2 regions of the Frankia sp. CcI49 genome follow, and region 1 is predicted to be linked to the other one. Evidence: riboswitches for the same ligand, from Rfam matches in the RefSeq annotation. Region 1 holds a riboswitch; the other holds the start of a gene.
What was found. Region 1 has a riboswitch for thiamine pyrophosphate ahead of CcI49_RS06785 (thiazole synthase). Riboswitches for the same ligand answer to the same signal wherever they lie in the genome.
Positions count from the first base shown of each region.

Region 1 (4,064 bases):
ACTGTTCCTGGGCGGTGCCGGGCCGGCCGTAGCCGCCGGGCTCGGTGGACGAACCGGCGCTCATCGTCGTGACCGCGATGCGGGCCAGCCCGTCGCGCAGCGCCGCCGGCTCCCTCGTCGACAACGAGATGGCGACATCCGGCTCGAACAGCCGCAGCGCCGCGTGCGCCTGGACGAACTGGGCGTCGGAGACCACCACGGTGGGCGGGAAACCACTGGCACTCGGCTTGATCCTGGGCAGGGCCACGGAGACCTCCGTCCGCCAGAAGCGGCGGCTGAGGAACGAGGCGTGCGCGGCGAGCGCGAGGATGTCGGCCCGCCAGTCCGGTGCGAGCCCGAGCAGCACCCCCAGGCCCAGGCGCCGCACCCCGGCGCGGGCCGCCCGCTCGAACGAGGCCAGCCGGCGGTCGAAGTCGCGTTTCCAGCCGGCGACGTGGACCTCGGCGTAACGCGCCCGGTCGTAGGTCTCCTGGTAGTGGATGGCCCCCTCCAGGCCGGCCGCGACCAGCCGGGTGTAGGTGTCGTCCGACCAGGTCTGGGTCTCGATGCTGATCGAGGGGACGAACGGGCGCAGCCGCTCCACGACATCGACCAGGTAGTCGGCGGAGACCTCGATCCGGTGCTCGCCGGAGACCAGCAGGAGATGCCGGAAACCGAGGTCGACCAGCAGGCGCGCCTCCCCGACGGCCTCCTCCGGGGTCAGTGTGCGCCGCGCCACCTCCAGGCCCTTCGCGAAGCCGCAGTACGTGCAGGACGACAGGCAGGCGTTCGACACGTAGAGCGGGGCGAACATCCGCACCGCCCGCCCGAAGCGCCGCAGTGTGGTCGCCTGCGCGAGCTGCGCGAGCTCCTCCAGCCGGCCGGTGGCGGCCGGCGACAGCAGCACGGCGAGATCGGCGAGGCCGAGACGGCCGCCGGTGTCGCCGTGCGCGCCGCCACCCCGGCCAGCGGCGGCCGCCCGGCGCAGCACCGCGTCCACCTCGGCCGGGCCCGCCTCGCGGGCGGACCGGGCCAGGCCCGGGATGTCCGACGCGGCGAGCTCGTGGGCGAACAGGCCCGGCGGGCTGGCCATCAGGCGCCCCCGCCAACGCCGCTGCTCACGGTGCCGCTGCCGACCGCGCCACTGCTCACGGCGCCGCTGCTCACGGCGCCGCTGCCGACCGTGCCACCGGCGCCGTCGTCGGTGAGCGAGCCGAGGAAGCCGGTGAGCGGGGAGGACGCCGCGGCCACCGTCGCGCTACCCGGCCGCGCGCGACCGGCGAGATACCCCAGCCGCCCCGCGGTGGTCGCGAGCGCGAACGCGCGCGCCATCGTGACCGGATCGGCGCTGATCGCGATCGCGGTGTTGACCAGCACCGCGTCGGCACCGATCTCCATCGCCTCGGCGGCGTCGGACGGCGCGCCGAGGCCCGCGTCGACCACGACCGGGACGCCGGCGGTCTCGACGATCGCCTCGATCGCGTCCCGGGTCCGCAGGCCGCGGTTGGAGCCGATCCAGCTGCCGAGCGGCATCACCGTGGCACAGCCGGCCTCCTCGAGCCGGCGGGCGAGCACCGGGTCGGCCGAGCAGTACGGGAGCACGGTGAACCCGTCGGCGACCATCAGCTCCGCCGCGCGCAGCGTCTCGATCGGGTCGGGTGCGAGGGTGCGCGGGTCCGGCGTGACCTCCAGCTTCACCAGCGCGGTGCCGGTCGCCGCGCGGCCGAGCCGGGCCAGCCGCAGCGCCTCGGCCGCGTCGACCGCCCCGGAGGTGTTCGGCAGCAGCGTCATCCCGGCCGGGACGAAGTCGAGCACGTCGCCCTCTCCCGCCCGCGACAGGTCCACCCGGCGCAGCGCGATGGTGACGATGTCGGCGCCGGAGGCGACCAGGCTCGCCCGCATCAGCTCGTGGCTGGCGAACTTGCCGGTGCCCACCAGAAGCCGGCTGGCGTAGGCGGTGCCGGCGATCTGGAGGGGGTCCTCCCCGAGGCCGGCCGCAGCGGCCGCACCGGCCGTGCCGGCCGGACCTGCCTTGATGGCAGGACCCGTCGGCGTGATCTGTTGTGTCATCGAGCGATTCCTCCCCACGCGCGCATGACCGCGATCGGGTCTGCGGGTCGCCGACGGCATCCTGATCGGCCTCTCAGCCCGCGTCCGCGGGCTCCCCGGTCACGCCACAGTGTAAGCACCAGAAGTGGAGGTACCCAGCCAGTTCCCGCAGCTGGCGGCGGGGACGGCGGGGAAAGGGTGTGAGCCGCGCCGCGCCGGCCGAGGTGGGCCGCCCGCGCGGGCGTCGAGATTTCGCCCGGCCCAGAAGAAAATCCGCGACTGATCGCGCCACTCCGGCGCAGATTCGCCACTTTGTGACGAAAGTCCCGCCCGTTTGGGCGCCACTCCGACGGATTTGCGAAGTAAGACCACTGTCCGACGGTCGGAACGGCCGATCGTAAACTGTCCCCGTGGATGCCACGGTGACCGACCCTGTCATCGGTCGTCTTCTCGATGGGCGGTACACCGCCCAGGAGCGGCTTGCCGTCGGCGGGATGGCGACGGTGTACGTCGCGCACGACAACCGCCTCGACCGTTTCGTCGCGCTCAAGATCATGCACCCGAACCTCAGCCACGACCCCGAGTTCGTGGCCCGGTTCCACCGGGAGGCGAACGCGGTCGCCCGGCTCAGCACGCCACGCGTCGTGTCGATCCTCGACCAGGGTTCGGACCGGACGACGGCCGGCGTCCTGCACTACCTGGTCATGGAGCTGGTGCGCGGGCGGTCGCTGCGCGAGTACCTGACCACCCGCGGGCGGCTGACCGTGCCCGAGGTCGTCGAGATCTTCGAGCCCGTCGCGGAGGCGCTCGCCGCCGCGCACGCCGCCGGGATCATCCACCGCGACATCAAGCCGGAGAACATCCTGCTCGGTGACGACGGCCAGGTGAAGGTCGCCGACTTCGGGCTCGCCCGGCCGGTGTCCCAGCCGACCCAGGCGGTGACCGGCGGCGTCGTCATGGGCACCGTCGGGTACCTGGCACCCGAGCAGGTCACCCACGGCACCGCCGGCATGCGCAGCGACGTCTACGCCGCCGGCGTCATGCTCTTCGAGATGATCACCGGCCAGCTCCCGCACAACGGTGAGACGCCGATGTCGGTGGCCTACCAGTCCGTCCACGGTGACGTGCCCGCGCCGTCCTCGGTCGTGTTCGACGTCCCCGCCGAGCTGGACGCGCTCACGCTGCGGGCCACCGCACGCGACCCGAACCACCGGCCGGCCGACGGCGCCGCGCTGCTCGCCGAGCTGCGGGCGATCCTGCCCTACCTTCCCGCGCCCGGTGACGACGAGGAGTACCACTCCGGGTTCACCGGCCCGCTGCAGTCGCCTACCCCGCCGCGGGGCCCAGGAGCGGGGGCGTACCCGGGCGCCCTGCCGGCGCAGCCGCCTCGGCCACCGGTCGCGCCGACCAGCATGATCAGCACCGGCTCGGGCCAGGGCCGCCGCCGGCGGCCGCAGGAGGCCCGGTCCGGGCGGCTGCCCGCCGGCCCCGCGGTCATCGCCGGTGTCGTGGTGGTCTGCCTGGTCCTCGGCGTGGTCCTGTTCCGCGCGCTGCTGGGCGGCACCAAGCCCGAGGTGCCGCTGCTGCTCGGGCTGACCAAGGCGGCGGCCGAGAAGAACCTGAACGAGGCCGGCATCAGGTTCAAATACGGCCAGACGCTCGCCAGCGACACGTACGCCGAGGGCCAGGTCGCCGAGCAGGACCCGGAGACCGGCGCCAAGATCAGCGACGACACCGTCGTGACGCTTCGGCTGAGCAGCGGCACACCGAAGGCGGTCGTTCCTGCTCTCGCCGGGAAGACCGCCGAACAGGCCCAGGTCGAGCTGACCCAGGCGAAGCTCACGGTCGGCGGGCGCAACGCGGAGGCCAACGACACCGTCCCCGAGGGCCAGGTCATCCGAACCGAGCCGCAGGCCGGCACGGCGGTCGAGCGGAACACACCGGTGATCCTGTACGTGAGCTCCGGGCCGTCGACGGCGGAGATCCCCGGCGACCTCGTCGGGCTGACCTACGACGAGGCCAAGGCGAAGCTGGAC
Region 1 is NZ_MOWP01000007.1:93,438-97,501, reverse strand. Features, by position in the region: gene thiH (2-iminoacetate synthase ThiH) at 1-1,072, opposite strand, end outside; gene CcI49_RS06785 (thiazole synthase) at 1,072-2,049, opposite strand; TPP riboswitch at 2,044-2,157, opposite strand; gene pknB (Stk1 family PASTA domain-containing Ser/Thr kinase) at 2,451-4,064, shown strand, end outside.

Region 2 (4,064 bases), on a different contig from region 1:
GACACAACGGATCGACAATGACCATTGTCTGGGTATGACAGCCCGTCCCGGCCGACTCCCCTGGCAGGAGATCGCCGACCTCCAGTCAGGTGTCATCAGCGAGCGCGACGCGATCGGCGCCGGTCTCACCCGGGCCGACATCCGGGCGCGGGTCACCGCCGGCATGTGGCGGCAGCCCGCGCCGGGAGTGCTGATCACGGCGGTCGGGCCGGCCCTGGTCCAGCGAGCCTGGGCTGGCCTGCTCGCGGGCGGCCAGGGAGCGGTGCTCGGTGGGGCCACCGCCGCCGAGCTGGACGGTCTGGTCGACCACGATGACGAGGTCGTCACGGTGCTGGTTCCACCCGAGCGCCGTAACGCGCCGGTGCCCGGCGTGGCCTTCCGCCGCACGGCCCGGCTCACCCCGGCGGACGTGCACCGCGCCCGGCTGCCACCCCGCACCGTGCCGGCCCGTTCCGTCGTCGACCTGGCCGAGTGGTCCGGCGACCGCGGCGCGGCCCGCACCGTGGTCGTCGATGCCCTGGGCCAGGGTTTCGTCACCGTCGAGGCGATGCGGCGGGCGCTGGCGCGCCGCGGGCCGATCACCCGGCGCACCCTGATCGGCGAGACGCTCGACGATCAGAGCCGCCGTACCCCGAAACTGCTGTCCCGCCTCTACCGGCAGATCGAGATCGCCTTCTCGCTGCCCACCGGGCAGACAGTGGCCGTCGGCTCCCCCGACCTTCCCACCGGCCGGCTCGACGTCTGGTATCGGCCCTGGCGGGTGCTTGTGCGCGTCGGCAGACCCGGTCCGGCCCGGGTGCTTTCGGCCACGAAAGTGGTCCTCACTGTGCCTGCCGAACATCTCTGGGAGACCCCGGAGGAGGTCGCCGCCCTGGTCGGGGCGGCGCTGCGGGAGCTCGCCCCGATCCGTCCCGCCGCTGGTCCCGACGCCTGCACCGACCACGCCGAGCCGTCCGGCGAATGGCACGAACCGGTACGTGACGAACTTGGCGAAGATGACCAAGGGGGTGGCGAAGGGGTGGCGCCTGCCGTAGCGTCGAGGCAGATGCGGGAGCTTCCACCCTGGGAGGCTGAGAGGGCGGCCGGGCAACAGCCGGTGCCGCCGACCGCCTGAACCTGTCCGGGTAATTCCGGCGTAGGGAGTGATCAAAGGTGGTGCGTCCCATCCAGCCCGCGCAAGCTGAGTCCACTTCGTCCGAGAATGCACCGATTTCCTCCGGGCCGGGGCTTGCGTCCCAGCAGCCAACGGCCACGATTCCCGCCCCCACTCCGGCCTCCACCCCCGGCCCGGCCGGCGCCGAGGCGGACGGAATTCTGGCCCGGCCGTTCCCCGGCAGCCGCAAGACCTATCTGACCGGTTCCCGGCCCGACCTTCAGGTGCCCATGCGCGAGGTCGCGCTGAGCACCGGCGACAGCCTCGTCCTCTACGACACCTCCGGGCCGTACACCGACCCGGGCGCCGGGGTGGATGTGCGGCGGGGCCTGCAGGCACTGCGGTCCAGCTGGATCATCGACCGCGAAGACACCGAGGAGATCACAGGTCGGGCCGTCCAGCCCGCCGACGACGGGCGCAGCAGGACGAGCGCACCCGAGGCCGACCTGTTCATCGGTTCCGCACGCGCGCCGCGGCGGGCACTCGCCGGCCAGGCGGTGACGCAGCTCGCCTACGCCCGGCGGGGCGAGATCACCCCGGAGATGGAGTTCGTGGCGCTTCGGGAAGGCCTGGCGCCGGAGCTGGTGCGGGACGAGATCGCCGCCGGGCGGGCGGTCCTGCCGGCGAACGTGAACCATCCGGAGAGCGAGCCGATGGCCATCGGCCGCAACCTCCTGGTAAAGATCAACGCGAACATCGGCAACTCGGCCGTCGCCTCGTCCATCGAGGAGGAGGTCGAGAAGATGGTGTGGGCGACCAGGTGGGGCGCCGACACCGTGATGGACCTGTCGACGGGCAGGAACATCCACACCACCCGCGAGTGGATCATCCGCAACTCGCCCGTCCCGATCGGTACCGTCCCGATCTACCAGGCGCTGGAGAAGGTCGGCGGCAAGGCCGAGGAGCTCACCTGGGAGGTCTACCGCGACACCGTCATCGAGCAGGCCGAGCAGGGTGTGGACTACATGACGGTCCATGCCGGCGTGCTGCTGCGGTACGTGCCGATGACCGCGAAGCGCAAGACCGGCATCGTGTCGCGGGGTGGCTCGATCCTGGCCGCGTGGTGCCTCGCCCACCACCAGGAGAACTTCCTCTACACGAACTTCGCCGAGCTCTGCGAGATCCTGCGCGCCTACGACGTCACCTTCTCCCTCGGTGACGGGCTGCGCCCCGGGTCGATCGCCGACGCGAACGACACCGCGCAGCTCGCGGAGCTGGCCACGCTGGGCGAGCTGACCCAGGTGGCGTGGGAGCACGACGTCCAGGTGATGATCGAGGGCCCGGGCCACGTCCCGATGCACAAGATCAAAGAAAACATGGACCTGCAGGCCGAGCTGTGTCATGACGCGCCCTTCTACACGCTCGGTCCGCTCACCACCGACATCGCGCCCGGCTACGACCACATCACCTCCGCGATCGGCGCGGCGATGATCGGTTGGTACGGCACGGCGATGCTCTGCTACGTGACCCCCAAGGAGCACCTCGGCCTGCCGGACCGTGAGGACGTCAAGGCCGGCGTAATCGCCTACAAGATCGCCGCCCACGCGGCGGACCTGGCGAAGGGGCACCCGGGCGCGCAGGCCTGGGACGACGCTCTCTCCGACGCCCGGTTCGACTTCCGCTGGGACGACCAGTTCAACCTCTCGCTGGACCCGGAGACCGCTCGGGAGTACCACGACGAGACACTCCCGGCGGCGCCGGCGAAGGCCGCGCACTTCTGCTCCATGTGCGGCCCGCACTTCTGCTCGATGCGCATCACCCAGGACGTCCGCAAGTACGCCGCCGAGCACGGCCTCGAGACCGAGGAGGCCGTGCAGGCCGGGCTCGCGGAGAAGTCCCGGGAGTTCGCCGAGCAGGGCTCCCGCATCTACCTGCCGCTCGCCGACCAGCAGGCGACCTGATACGTGAGCCTGCTGATCTCTGCGGCTGCTGATCTCTGAGGTTTCCGGTCCCTTGGGCTACCCAGCCGGCCGTCGCCCCCGTCCGGGCGGCGGCCGGTTCGCGTTTCAGGCGGATCCGAGCCTCCGTTCAAAGATCATGGAATTTTGGTCGTTCTGACGACCAAAATCCTCAACTCTTGCCCAACTCTTGCCTGGCAGCAACGGCGGCGGCTGCCGCAGCCCGCGGCGGCGGCTCGAATAGCCGCAGAACGGCACAGCGGCACAGCGGCACAGCGGCGAACCGCTGGGGTGCCAGGCCGGGTCAGCCTTCCTTGCGGGCGAGCACCCGGTAGGTGTTGGAGCGTCTCCCCCGTGCCAGCACGGGCCGGGTCAGCCTGTCCAGCCCCCAGGCCAGCCCGAACGGGACGACCGCGGCCAGCAGCAGGACCGCCCGCAGCACCCGCCGGCCGATCCCGGCCCGGCTGGCGTGCACCCACGGCTCGGGCTTCGGGGCGAGGTTCGCGATGAGCAGCCGCAGGGCACGGGTGAGGTCGCCGGGGCGCTGCGCCGGGCCGAACTGGACCACGATGGGGCGCATCCCGCGGTCCTCGAGCGCCGCGAGCAGGTTGTCGACCGGGATGTAGTGCTGCCGGCGCGGCACGTCCCAGCCAGCCCAGTAGCGCCCCAGCCAGCGGGCGGCCGGGCAGGACGGGTTCGGCAGCTCGAGCAGCAGATGGCCGCCGGGCGGCAGGGCCTTCACCGCGCCGTCCAGCTCCTCGGACGGATACCGGGTGCGCTCCAGATAGCCGAACATGCTGATCACGTCATAGCGCCCGGCGATGCTGTCCGCCACCTGCACGAGCTCGCCCTGGTAGGCGGCCTCCACCCAGCCGCGCGCGCACGCCTCGTCGATCGCGTCGGTGACGTCGAGCGCCCCGAAGGTGGTCATCGGCCAGTGCCGCCGCGCGACGTTGCAGAAGTGCCCGAAGCCGGCGCCGACGTCCAGCCAGGCCCGCGGGGTGACATGGGGT
Region 2 is NZ_MOWP01000029.1:102,445-106,508, reverse strand. Features, by position in the region: gene CcI49_RS42220 (hypothetical protein) at 86-967, opposite strand; TPP riboswitch at 1,038-1,159, shown strand; gene thiC (phosphomethylpyrimidine synthase ThiC) at 1,384-3,054, shown strand; gene CcI49_RS26565 (class I SAM-dependent methyltransferase) at 3,356-4,064, opposite strand, start outside.
Region 2: linked by a shared signal. The riboswitch ahead of thiC (phosphomethylpyrimidine synthase ThiC) and the one ahead of CcI49_RS06785 (thiazole synthase) in region 1 are both predicted to bind thiamine pyrophosphate.